DNA from 4 places in the Bradyrhizobium sp. SZCCHNS30572 genome. Region 3 is predicted to be linked to each of the others. Evidence: predicted binding sites of a transcription regulator. Region 3 holds the regulator's gene; each other region holds the start of a gene.
What was found. The regulator LexA, encoded in region 3, represses DNA repair genes until DNA is damaged. The targets are predictions, from matches to a motif close to TGTTCNNNNTGTGTTCNG.

Region 1 (3,112 bases), on a different contig from region 3:
ATGCGCTGCACGGTGCGGGTGCCGAAGCCGGGCACGCGCAACAGCTCCTCGCGGCTTGCTTTGTTGATGTCGAGCGGGAAGCGGTCGCGGTGGCGCAAGGCCCAGGCGAGCTTGGGGTCAATGTCGAGCGGCAGCATGCCTTCGTTCTCCTCGACGATCTCGTCGGCATCGAAGCCGTAGAACCGCATCAGCCAGTCGGCCTGGTACAGCCGGTGCTCGCGCACCAAGGGCGGCGCCTGCAGCGGCAGCGCGCGGCTGGCATCGGGGATCGGGCTGAAGGCGGAGTAATAGACGCGCTTGAGCTTGTAGGCGCCGTAGAGATTGGCTGAGGTCGACAGGATGACGCGATCGTTGGCGTCGTCGGCGCCGACGATCATCTGCGTGCTCTGGCCGGCCGGCGCGAAGCGCGGCGGCTTGGCCCGGCGCACCGTCTTCTTCGCCTCCGCCGTCTCGTCGAGCTTGAGCCGGAGACGGCCCATGGTGCGGCGGATGGCGCGCTGGTCCTTTTCCGGCGCGAGCGTCGTCAGGCTCGCCTCCAGCGGCGTCTCGATGTTGATGCTGAGCCGGTCGGCATAGCGGCCGGCCTCGGCGATCAGCGCCTCGTCAGCCTCCGGGATCGTCTTCAGATGGATGTAGCCGCGGAAGCGATGCTCCTCGCGCAATTTGCGCGCGACGCCCACGACCTGCTCCATCGTGTAGTCGGGGCTGCGGATGATGCCCGACGACAGGAACAGTCCTTCGATGTAGTTGCGGCGATAGAAGTCGATGGTCAGCTTCACCACCTCGTCGACCGTGAAGCGCGCGCGGGCCACGTTGGAGGAGGCGCGGTTGACGCAATACAGGCAGTCGAAGTTGCAGGCATTGGTCAGCAGAATCTTGAGCAGCGAGATGCAGCGTCCGTCCGGCGCATAGGAATGGCAGATGCCCATGCCGGGCGAGGTCGAGCCGAGGCCCTTGCCGTCGCGGGAATCCCGCATCTCGGTACCGCTGGAGGCGCAGGACGCGTCGTACTTGGCGGCATCGGCCAGGATCTCCAGTTTGCGCAACAGCTCCATGGCTTTGAATCCCTTTGATTCCATTCGTTGAATCACACCCGGGTCAATCCCGATTGACTCTCTCGAAGGCGTTAGCTTTATATTAGAACGTATCATGAACAAAGAAGGTCGTCGCGGGTTCACTGCCTGATCACTGAAACAACGGCAGCGCCCGCACGATGGATTGAAGAGGAGCGGCGACGGATGACCGGCGCACGCATGGATACGCTCGCGCGTCTGCGCGGCCGCATTGCCCGTCTCGAGGCGGGAGATGGCGCACATGATTTGCGCCGGGTCGCGCTCGGCCATGACGAGGCCGACGCGACCTTGCAGGGCGGGCTCGCGACCGGCGCGCTGCACGAGGTGTTCGCCGAGACCGGCCGCCAGGCGGCAGCCGCGACCGGCTTCCTGTGCGGGCTTGCCGCGCGTGTCGCCGCGCACCGGCCCCTGATCTGGATCCGGCAGGATTTCGCCGAGCGCGAGATGGGCGCGCTGTTGATGAGCGGGCTCGCCGAGCTCGGCCTCGATCCGCGCCGCATCGTCATCGTGTGCGCGCCCGATCTCGACCACGCCTTGCGCACCGCCGCCGACGCGCTCGCCTGCGATGCGCTCGGCAGCGTGATGCTGGAGGTGTGGGGGGAGACGCAAAAGCTCGATCTCGTCGCCAGCCGCAAGCTGACCCTGGCGGCGCAGGAATCCGGCGTCACCGCGCTCATGTTGCGCATTGCGGCTGCGCCCGAGCCATCGACCGCGGAGACGCGCTGGATCGTGCGCACCGCGCCGTCACCGCTCGTTGCCCCGTGGATGGCGTGGGGCGCGCCGCGCCTCGATGTCGAGCTCATTCGCAACCGTCACGGCCAGACCGGACGATGGATCATGGAGTGGACCCCCGATGCATGCCGTTTCAACGAACCGGCGGCGGATCCTCAGCCTGTGGCTGCCGCGCCTGCCCATCGATCGCATCAAAAGACAGCGGGCACTCACAGGCGCTCCGCCTGAGAGCAAGCCGCAGGTCGTCGTCATCAAGGACGCCAATGCGCTCTTGATCCATTCGCTGGACGAAGCGGCGGCGTGCCACGGTGTGTCGCTCGACCAGCCCTTGGCGAATGCCCGCGCGGTCTGTCCCGACCTCGTCGCGCACGAAGCCGATTTGGCGGCTGATGCAAAGATGCTGGAGAGCATCGCCGACTGGTGCGACCGCTTCACGCCGCTGGTGGCGCTCGACCCGCCGCATGGGTTGTCGCTCGACATCACCGGCTGCGTGCATCTGTTCGGCGGCGAAGCCAGGCTGATGCAGTCGGTCTGCGACGCGCTGACCGCGCATGGCCTCATTGTGTCGGCGGCGATCGCCTCCAACGCCGTCTGTGCGCGTACGCTGAACCGCCAGGTGCATGGCCGCATCGTGCCCGACGGCGAGGAGGCGGCCGCGGTGGCGCCGCTGCCGGTGGCCGCCCTCGGCGGCAGCGAGGCCATTACGCTCGGCCTGCGCCGAGCCGGCCTCAAGACCATCGGCGACGTCGCCGCGCGCGGCCGCAACGAGATCACCGCGCGGTTCGGCGCCGCCTTCACCCGCGTGCTGGCGCAGGCGCTGGGCGAGGCCGATGCGCCGATCAGCCCGCGCAAGGTCCCGCCGGACTACATCGTCGACAAGCGTTTTGCCGAGCCGGTCGCGACCGACACGGTGATTGCGGCCAGCCTCTCCCGTCTGGCCGCGATGCTGGTGGCGGCGATGGCGCAGCAGGGTAAGGGCGCGCGGCGGCTGGAGGCCTGCTTCTTCCGCACCGATGGAATGGTGCGCGTGATCACGGTCGACACCGGCCAGCCGGTCACCGAGGCCGCAATCATCGACCGGCTGTTCCGCGAGCGGCTCGAGGCGCTGAACGATCCGCTCGATCCCGGCTTCGGCTTCGACATGATCCGGCTCGCTGCTGGCCGCAGCGAGATCGTGGTGCAGCAGCAGCGCGATCTCGATGCCCATGTCCACGACAATGACGAGCTGTCGGCACTGATCGACCGCATCGCCGCGCGCATCGGCGGCAAGCGCGTGGTCGTGCATCTGCCGGTCGATACCCATGTTC
Region 2 (3,112 bases), on a different contig from region 3:
GTCGGCCTGATCGACCTGGGCCGCGTACCAGGCGTCCGGAATACGCCCCTTCTGCATCAGGAAGCCGAACACGGTGGTCACCAGCTCCGCATGGGCGGCCGGCGACAGCCTGCGATAGTCGGGAATCTGGCAGGTTTCCCACAGACGCTCGACCGCGGCCGCGCCGTGAGCGATGTCGCGCACCTCGGCATCGCGCGCGGCGTGATCGAGCACGCGCAGGTCCTCCGCAATCGGCGCGCGCGTCAGCGCCTCATGCGCCGGCGCGACCGCCAGCGAGACCTGAAGCGCGCTCAAGGACGCGAAATCAAGCCGGGAGTTGCGCCATTGCAGCACCTTCACGGTATCGAAGGCATGGTTCTGGAGCGCATTGACCAGCTCGGGCTCGAATGGCGCACAACGTCCGGTGGTGCCGAACGTGCCATTGCGCGTCGCGCGTCCGGCACGGCCGGCGATCTGGGCAAATTCCGACGGCGTGAGCCGGCGGAACTGATAGCCGTCATATTTGCGGTCGGACGCGAAGGCGACGTGATCGACGTCGAGATTGAGCCCCATGCCGACCGCATCGGTGGCGACGAGATAGTCGACGTCACCGTTCTGGAACATCGCCACCTGCGCGTTGCGGGTTCGCGGCGACAGCGATCCCAGCACGACAGCGGCGCCGCCATGCTGGCGGCGGATCAGCTCGGCGATGGCGTAGACCTCGTCGGCCGAGAACGCCACGATAGCGGTCCGGCGCGGCTGTCGCGTGATCTTGCGATCACCGGCGAATTCGAGTTGCGACAATCGTGGCCGCGTCACCATCGACGCGCCCGGCAGCAGACGCTCGATGATGGGGCGCATCGTCGCAGCACCCAGCAGCAGCGTCTCGTCGCGACCGCGGCGATTGAGGATGCGGTCGGTGAAGACGTGGCCGCGCTCCAGATCGGACGCGATCTGGATCTCGTCGACGGCCAGGAACGACACGTCGAGATCCCTGGGCATCGCTTCGACGGTCGACACCCAGTAGCGCGGATTTTTCGGCTTGATCTTCTCCTCGCCGGTGATCAGCGCGACGGCCTCGCTGCCGACGCGATCGGCGATCTTGTTGTAGACCTCACGCGCGAGCAGCCGCAGCGGCAGTCCGATGATGCCGGAGGAATGCGCGAGCATGCGCTCGATCGCCAGATGCGTCTTGCCGGTGTTGGTGGGGCCGAGCACGGCGGTGACGCCGCTTCCGGGAGCGCGGTCGGACGTGCGCTCGAAAGGCGAGGCAGCCGAAGAGGACGGAAAAGCCATTCGTTAAATGTGGGTCTCGAAGCCGGCGTTGGAAGCGCGCCGTTCACGCGCGACGGATGCGGAATAATCGTGTGTCTGGAGAGGCTGCGATGCTGCCCCCTGTCTCACATTGTGACGCATATAGTGACGCAGCTTAAGCTTCGGAACGCCTTGAGAACGAATCGCGAAGGAATCGCTGACTCCGTCGGCTTTCCGGCTTCGTTCACCGCAACATCTCGCGCTCTGCCATCAAGCCAGCACTAGATCAAGTTTTCGCGGGCTCCACAAGCAACGCTTTCGCGATGGAACTGGCGCGCGTTCAGCGCGTCCCGAGTCGAATCAGAATCAGGGAAGAGTCAAACGGATTCACGCGCAGCAGACAGCATCCATAGGGGGTCCCGACAAATCGGAGCTCATGAGCCCGTCAGTCCGGAGATCATGCAGCGCGAACCCGGAATCTCCATCGGATTCAAGCGATAGCGGACGGCATGCCGTCAGACCATCACGCCACGGCCGCTGACGGGGCTGTGCCGCAACGACGAGATTCCGATGTGGAGGAGCAGAGAAACGACGCACTACTGGGTCTTGGCGACGTGCGGCGCCGCCTGGGTGATGAACGACGTCGCTTCCAGCATCGCGGTCCCCAACGGGGTCGGGATCACCATCTTGAACGGCACCAGCACACGGGTGCCGGCGATCGGCACGAAGAAGATCTCCATGTTGCGGGCCTGAGCCAGATATTTGATCACCGGCCGGTCCGGGATGTAGCCCGCGACTGGCGTGAAGTAGATCGCGCAGACCAGCGCCGGGCCACGATAACCCTTGTCTGCCTTGACGTTCTCCATGCGCTTGTAGTCGAGCTTGAGCTCGTAGCGCATGCGGCCGTCGAACACGGGCGCAGCGCCGCGGCACGAGTCCGGCGACAGCAGCTCGCCGTTGCCCGGCACGCGCACCAGAGAGGCCGTCATCGGATCGAGCACGCCACGCTTGTGGGCATCCGTCACCGGAATGCGGTCGGGATCGACCGGAGGCGCCGGCTCGATGGCGAAGTCCTTCACAGTACCGTTCTGCAGATTGACGCGGATCTGCTCGGATTTCTTTCCCGTCGTGGTCGAGGCCTGGTAGCTCTGGCCGACCAGGGCGCCGTTGACGACGCGCCCCTGCACCGAGCCGGTGCCTGATCCTTGCGAGAAGCTCTTGAGCAGGCCGGCGGTGCCGCCCTGAGCCGCGGCACCATACTGATCATCCCCGATCTCGACCGCCCAGGTGCCCTTGCCGACGGGGATGCCAGCCAGGGAAGCCTCGTATTGAGCGTCCAACCGAGCCTGCGCCTGGGCGTTTTGCGCCAGTAACAACAGGCAGAGCGCTGCCCCGGCCGCGGCCAGGCGACAGCAGAGAAATGAGGGAACCGAGATGATGGTCACGTGACGAATGATCCTACCGATCCGCCTGCCTGAGCGCCGGACCGATCCGACGCGCCGTCCTTGCTACTTAAGCCAAAAACGCCTTCAAACAACGCGAACCGTCCGACAATGGCGGTTTGTCCAGCGCTTTGCAGCTGAACAGCACTCAGACCGTCATCCGCAGCTCTGCCGGAACCGAGCCGCGAACCTCCGACCGCGCCAGCATGCCGCCATTCCGGCATTTCGGACTGTTCGCGGGATATCCATCCATCACGTCCGAATGCGCCCTTTATATGGTCTAAACTATCGGCTATACTATTGATTATACGCCTGCTTTTCTGCTGGTTGGCGATTTCGGCCCGACCAGGAGGATGCACGGGTCGCGCCCTTCGGGTTCGCCGGCCCGGCTCCCTCTATTCGCTGCGGCCTTCAAAACCTTGACGAAAAGCCGCATC
Region 3 (3,112 bases):
TGAGGCAGCGGCCCGGAAACGGCCCACAGCAGACGGTCAGAACGCAGGGAGCGGCCTAGGCCCTTGGCCGCGCCGTGCGCGTTCGGTTAGAAGGCGATTCATTCGATCTGCCGTCTCCGTCCGAAGGAAATCCCATGGCCCTGATGCCGGTGTCTGATGCGTTGTCCGCCGTGCTCGCCGGCGCCGAGCCGCTGGCCGAGGAGCAGGTCGGGCTGGACGAAGCGTTTCACCGCATCCTGGCGCGGGACCTCGCGGCGCTGCGGACGCAGCCGCCCGAGGCAATGTCGGCGATGGACGGCTATGCCGTGCGCGCGGCGGACGCCGCCCAGGCCAAGGCGCGGCTGAAGGTCATCGGCGAGGTTGCGGCAGGGCGGCCGTTCGATCGCGTGGTTGGACCCGGCGAGGCGGCGCGGATCTTCACCGGTGGCGTTGTTCCGGAGGGCGCGGACGCGGTGGTGATCCAGGAGGACACGATCGCCGAAGACGGCCACGTCGTGATCACCGAGGCCGCGATCAAGGGCCGGCATATCCGGCCGGCGGGCGTCGACTTTCACCAGGGCATGGTGCTGCTGAAGTCCGGGCGCCGGCTCAGCGACCGCGACCTGTCGCTGGCGGCCAGCATGAATCATCCGGCGCTGCCGGTGCGGCGCCGGCCGAAGGTGGCGCTGCTCGCCACCGGCGACGAGCTGGTGATGCCGGGCTCGACGCCCGGCCCGGGCCAGATCGTCTATTCCAACGGCTACGCCTTGCGGGCGCTGGTGCGCAACGAGGGCGGGACCCCGATCGATCTGGGCATCGCCGCGGATACGATGCAGGCGACGATCGCCGGCATCCGCCGGGCCCGCGAGGCCAAGGCCGACATCCTGATCACGACCGGCGGCGCCTCGGTCGGCGATCACGACCTCGTCAAGCAGGCGCTCGAAGCCGAGGGCGTCGAGATGGCGTTCTGGAAGATCGCGATGCGGCCGGGCAAGCCGATGATGCACGGACGGCTCGGCGACATCAGGGTGATCGGACTGCCCGGCAATCCGGTGTCGTCCTATGTCTGCGCCATCCTGTTCCTGGTGCCGCTGATTCGGCGGCTGCTCGGCCGTGACGAGGCCGTGATGCCGCGCGAGACCGCCCTGCTCGGCCGCGAACTGGGGCCGAACGATTCGCGCGAGGACTATCTGCGGGCACAGCTCGAAGAGCGCGCCGACGGCACGCTGGTCGCGACCCCGGTGAGCCAGCAGGATTCGTCGCTGCTCGGCAATCTCGCGCTCTCGCAGGCTGTGGTGATCCGGCCGGCGTTTGCGCCGAAGGCGCCTGCGGGCAGCCCGTGCGAGATCCTGCGCCTGCCGAACTGAGCCGCTTCCCCGGTAAAGCCCGGTCTGTTCATCATATTTTTAGGATTGCGGAACACACATCGAACATATAGTGTCCGTTCATGATTTGTTTTTAGTATGTTGCGGGCGACGCGATGACGGTCCGACTCCAGGGCGCTCTCAGCCGGTTTGTGCGCGAGGCGCAGCTCCTGGACTCGGACGACAACAAACCGGGGACCAGGTCGAGATGCTGACGCGCAAACAGTACGAACTTCTGCGGTTCATCAACGAGCGGCTCAAGGAAGCCGGCGTGCCGCCGTCCTTCGACGAGATGAAGGATGCGCTCGATCTGCGCTCGAAGTCCGGCATTCATCGCCTGATCACGGCGCTCGAGGAGCGCGGCTTCATCCGCCGGCTGCCCAACCGCGCCCGCGCGATCGAGGTGATCAAGCTGCCCGAGCTGTCACAGGCCGCCAACAACCGCCGCGGCTTCACCCCATCGGTGATCGAGGGCAATCTCGGCAAGGTGCGCACCAGCACTCCCGCGCTGGACGATGGCGAGCGCCCCGTCGCAGTGCCGGTGATGGGCCGCATCGCCGCCGGTACTCCGATCGAGGCGCTACAGACGCGCAGCCACACCATCAGCGTGCCTGCCGACATGCTCGGCAACGGCGATCACTATGCGCTTGAGGTGCGCGGCGACTCCATGGTCGATGCCGGCATCCTCGACGGCGACATGGCGCTGATCCAACGCAACGAGACCGCCGACACCGGCGACATCGTGGTGGCGCTGATCGACGATGAGGAAGCGACGTTGAAGCGCTTCCGCCGCCGCGGCGCATCGATCGCGCTGGAGCCGGCCAACACCGCCTACGAGGTACGCATCCTGCCGCCGAACCGGGTGAAGATCCAAGGCAAGCTGGTCGGGCTGTACCGCAAGTACTGATCGCGAATGGGATCGGTCGATGGGCGGCGGGCGCACGCGCTTTCGCCGCCGATCGGAGGCTGCCCAGCAAAATACGTCACGCGCGAATGCACCTCATGATGTGCAGCGCGGCATGCTCAAACGCTTGTGATCGGCCGCGGGCACACGCGATGCAGATCAGCGCAGAATTGCCGCGAAGCGCGCGCTAACATCACCATCGATGTCCACTCTGATAGAGGCCTGCGCCTGTCCGGGGGGAGCGTGGGTCGGCTATCTCTCAACGAGGAGCGATCCGATGTGTGACTACAGCCTCCATGCGGTTGCGTCCCGTCCCGCCAAGGTCGGCGAGACGTTGATCTCGATGACCTTCCGTGGCACCGCCACCCGCGGCTTCGCGCTGGAGAGCGAGCCGACCGTCGCAGTCTGCATGCTGCCCGGCACCGAGTTGGCCTTCGCCGAGGACGTCCGCTACGACAGCCGCTGGCTCTGGACCCGGACGATCCGCGAGCGCGTCGCAAAGTTCAACAGCATCGAGACTCACATTCCCGATCGCCATCACGACGCGATCGAATTCGCCGATGGCCGCCACGTGCTGGTGACCCAGCTCTGCGAGGGCCAGCGCGTCACCGTGCTGCAATTGCCGGTCAGCAAGCAGCCGGCGGAGCGACGCCCGGACATCGCCGAGGACGTGCCGCCTTCGCAGGCCACACCGATTCGCCGCATCAGCATCACCTGAGGGGTCTCCGCATCGGCATTTCTCTCGGTCGTGAGCGAGCTTTCGACCGTGGGAGATTTGGGTTCTGCAAGCGCAAAGTCCTCTCGGGCGAACCTTACGCCCCGGCATCGCATCGGATAGGAACGACATCCCTCGGCCGCCATGATG
Region 4 (3,112 bases), on a different contig from region 3:
TGGGCGCGCCAGAAGCCTTCGACCTTGAGGCCGTCGACCTCCTTCGGCCCGGTCCAGCCCTTCGGGCTGCGCAGCACGATCATCGGCCAGCGCGGCCGTTGGATCGTTGCATCCGGCTGACGCGCATTCTGCTGGATCGAGCGGATGCTCGCGAGCGCGACATCGAGCGCGTCCGCCATCTGGCGATGCATCGCCTTCGGCTCCGCGCCTTCGACGAACAGCGGCTCGTAGCCGTAACCTTCGAACAGGCATTTGATCTCGGCATCGCCCATGCGGCCGAGCACGGTCGGATTGGCGATCTTGTAGCCGTTGAGATGCAAAATCGGCAGCACCGCGCCGTCATGGGCCGGGTTCAGGAACTTGTTCGAATGCCAGGATGCGGCGAGGGGCCCGGTCTCGGCTTCGCCGTCGCCGACCACGCAGGCCACGATCAGATCGGGATTGTCGAACGCCGCACCATAGGCGTGCACCAGCGCGTAGCCGAGCTCGCCGCCTTCGTGGATCGAGCCCGGCGTCTCGGGCGCGGCATGGCTCGGGATGCCGCCAGGGAAGGAGAACTGCCGGAACAGCTTGCGCAGGCCATCGGCATCGCGCGTGATGTCCGGATAGATCTCGCTGTAGCTGCCTTCGAGATAGGTGTTGGCGACCATGCCGGGGCCGCCATGGCCGGGACCGCACACGTAGATGACGTCGAGATCCTGCGCCTGGATGGCGCGATTGAGATGGGCGTAGATGAAATTCAGTCCGGGCGTCGTCCCCCAGTGGCCGAGCAGGCGCGGCTTGACGTGCTCCGCTTTCAACGGCTCGCGCAGCAGCGGGTTGTCCAGCAGATAGATCTGCCCGACCGAGAGATAGTTCGCCGCGCGCCAATAGCGATCGAGCAGGTCGAGATCGTCGGCCGTTTTGGTCTGATGGGAAGACGTGATGTTCATGGAACCTCGCTTGCCGTCCGCTTCGCGCTTGCGGGAAGTGCATTAGAGTAACGCCGCACCATTCCGTTCCAGTGCGCTGCGAAGGATAGAACGGGAATGTGATGGTTGGCCTTGCGTGGCTCCAGAACCGTTCCGAGACGTTGTTCTCTTTTGTTCTTGTATTGTTCTTTTTGTGTGCTATGTCTTGGCCATGAGCCGAGCATCTTCACATGCCCTCAAGCGCCCGCCGGTCCCGGTGCCCTCCGAGCCGGTGGGCGCGCCTTCATCTGGCCCGGAAAACGACTTCCCCGAACTCGCGGTCGCCATCGAACGGGGCCGGCGCCGCGGCCGGGGTGCACAATCCAATGCGAGCGGCCGCTACGAAGCGGAGGCTCGCGTCGTCTTCGACGATGGCTGGCAGAGTCTCGAGGATTTGCCGCCATTCAAGACCATGGTCGCGACCGATACCTCGCGCAAGGTCATCACCCGCAACGACTCGCCGGACATCGGTTTCGATCGCTCGATCAACCCGTATCGCGGCTGCGAGCACGGCTGTGTCTACTGCTTCGCGCGGCCGACCCATGCGTTTCTCGGGCTGTCGCCTGGTCTTGATTTTGAATCCAAGCTGTTCGTGAAGCCGGATGCGCCCGCGCTCCTGGAAAAGGAGCTCGCGGCCAGCGGCTACGAGCCGCGGATGATCGCGATCGGAACCAACACCGATCCCTATCAGCCGATCGAGCGCGAGCGGAAGATCATGCGCGGCATCCTCGAGGTGCTGGAAAAGGTTGGCCATCCCGTCGGGATCGTGACCAAGTCGGCGCTGGTGATGCGTGATGCCGACATCCTGGCGCGGATGGCCAAGAGGAACCTGGCGAAGGTCGCGATCTCCGTGACCACGCTGGATCCGAAGCTGGCGCGCACCATGGAGCCGCGGGCCTCGACACCGTCGAAGCGGCTGGAGGCGCTGCAGGCGCTGTCGAGGGCCGGCATTCCGACCACGGTGATGGTGGCGCCGGTGATCCCGGCGCTGAACGACAGCGAGATCGAGCGCATCCTCGATGCCGCCGCCCATGCCGGCGTCAAGGAGGCGGCCTATGTGCTGCTGCGCCTGCCGCTGGAGGTGCGCGACCTGTTCCGCGAGTGGTTGCTCGAGCATTATCCGGACCGCTACCGCCACGTCTTCACCCTGATCCGCGACATGCGCGGCGGCCGCGATTACGACTCGCAATGGGGCACGCGAATGAAGGGGACGGGCCCGATGGCCTGGATGATCGGCCGCCGCTTCGAGATCGCCTGCGAAAAGCTCGGCCTGAACAAGCGCCGGACCAAGTTGACGACCGATCATTTCGTCCGGCCGAAGGGCGGCGGGCAGCAACTCAGCCTGTTCTGAAGCGTGCGGAGAGCAGTTGATGAGCGCACAAGCGAGCGTTCCGCGGTTCACCGTCATCACACTCGGTGTATCCGAGATGCGGCGGAGCATCGCCTTCTATACGTCGCTCGGCTTCGCCCGAAAATTCCGCGCGACCGGAGAGGCCGTGGCATTCTTCGAGACCGGCGGGACGGTGCTGGCGCTGTACCCGTGGGGCGCGCTCGCCGATGATGCGGGCGTGCCGGACGCACCGCGCCCCCAGGCATTCCGCGGCGTGACGCTGGCATGGAACTGCCGCTCGGAGGCCGAGGTCGATGCGGCGCTCGCGTCGGCGGTGGAGAAAGGCGCGATGCTGCTGAAGCCGGCGCAACGAACCGACTATGGCGGTTACAGCGGCTACTTCTCCGATCCGGACGGTCATGTCTGGGAAGTGGTGATCGCGCCGGGGATTGATGTCGGCAAGGATGATCGAGTGCATCTGCCGGCGTAGTCGGTCGCGGGCAAGGGGCGAATAGCGGGGAATGAGGTCCGTTCGGGGTTGCGCCGCCGCGGGCCGTTTCGCACCATGCCGGCCATGATTCGCGATCAGTCAAAAAAGCCGGGCAGGGCGAAGGCGACGAGCGGCGCCGTGGCGAAGAGCGCACCTGCAAAGGCCGCAACCAAGCCTGTTGCCACGAATGCTGCCGGCAGGTCGGCCGCCAAGCTCGGCAAGGGCGTCATCGCGGTGACGCCGCCGAGCTTCCGGCGGGAGCGCGCGCTGCTCAAGCAGGGCATCTGGCCGGTCGCCGGTTGCGACGAGGCGGGACGGGGGCCGCTGGCCGGTCCGGTGGTC

Region 1: the regulator LexA is predicted to act here: its motif matches at 1,139-1,156, upstream of QX048_RS15530 (DNA repair protein).
Region 2: the regulator LexA is predicted to act here: its motif matches at 1,417-1,434, upstream of QX048_RS11655 (helicase-related protein).
Region 4: the regulator LexA is predicted to act here: its motif matches at 1,084-1,101, upstream of QX048_RS03445 (PA0069 family radical SAM protein).

The regions. Positions count from the first base shown of each region.
Region 1 covers NZ_JAUESY010000005.1:272,022-275,133, reverse strand. The annotation lists gene QX048_RS15535 (putative DNA modification/repair radical SAM protein) at 1-1,055, opposite strand, end outside; gene QX048_RS15530 (DNA repair protein) at 1,239-2,033, shown strand; gene QX048_RS15525 (DNA polymerase Y family protein) at 1,927-3,112, shown strand, end outside.
Region 2 covers NZ_JAUESY010000004.1:85,145-88,256, forward strand. The annotation lists gene QX048_RS11655 (helicase-related protein) at 1-1,275, opposite strand, end outside; gene QX048_RS11660 (DUF3108 domain-containing protein) at 1,830-2,609, opposite strand.
Region 3 covers NZ_JAUESY010000002.1:341,768-344,879, reverse strand. The annotation lists gene QX048_RS06560 (alpha/beta hydrolase) at 1-3, shown strand, start outside; gene glp (gephyrin-like molybdotransferase Glp) at 135-1,346, shown strand; gene lexA (transcriptional repressor LexA) at 1,552-2,250, shown strand; gene QX048_RS06545 (hypothetical protein) at 2,525-2,965, shown strand.
Region 4 covers NZ_JAUESY010000001.1:757,549-760,660, forward strand. The annotation lists gene QX048_RS03440 (phosphoketolase family protein) at 1-932, opposite strand, end outside; gene QX048_RS03445 (PA0069 family radical SAM protein) at 1,123-2,301, shown strand; gene QX048_RS03450 (VOC family protein) at 2,321-2,770, shown strand; gene QX048_RS03455 (ribonuclease HII) at 2,846-3,112, shown strand, end outside.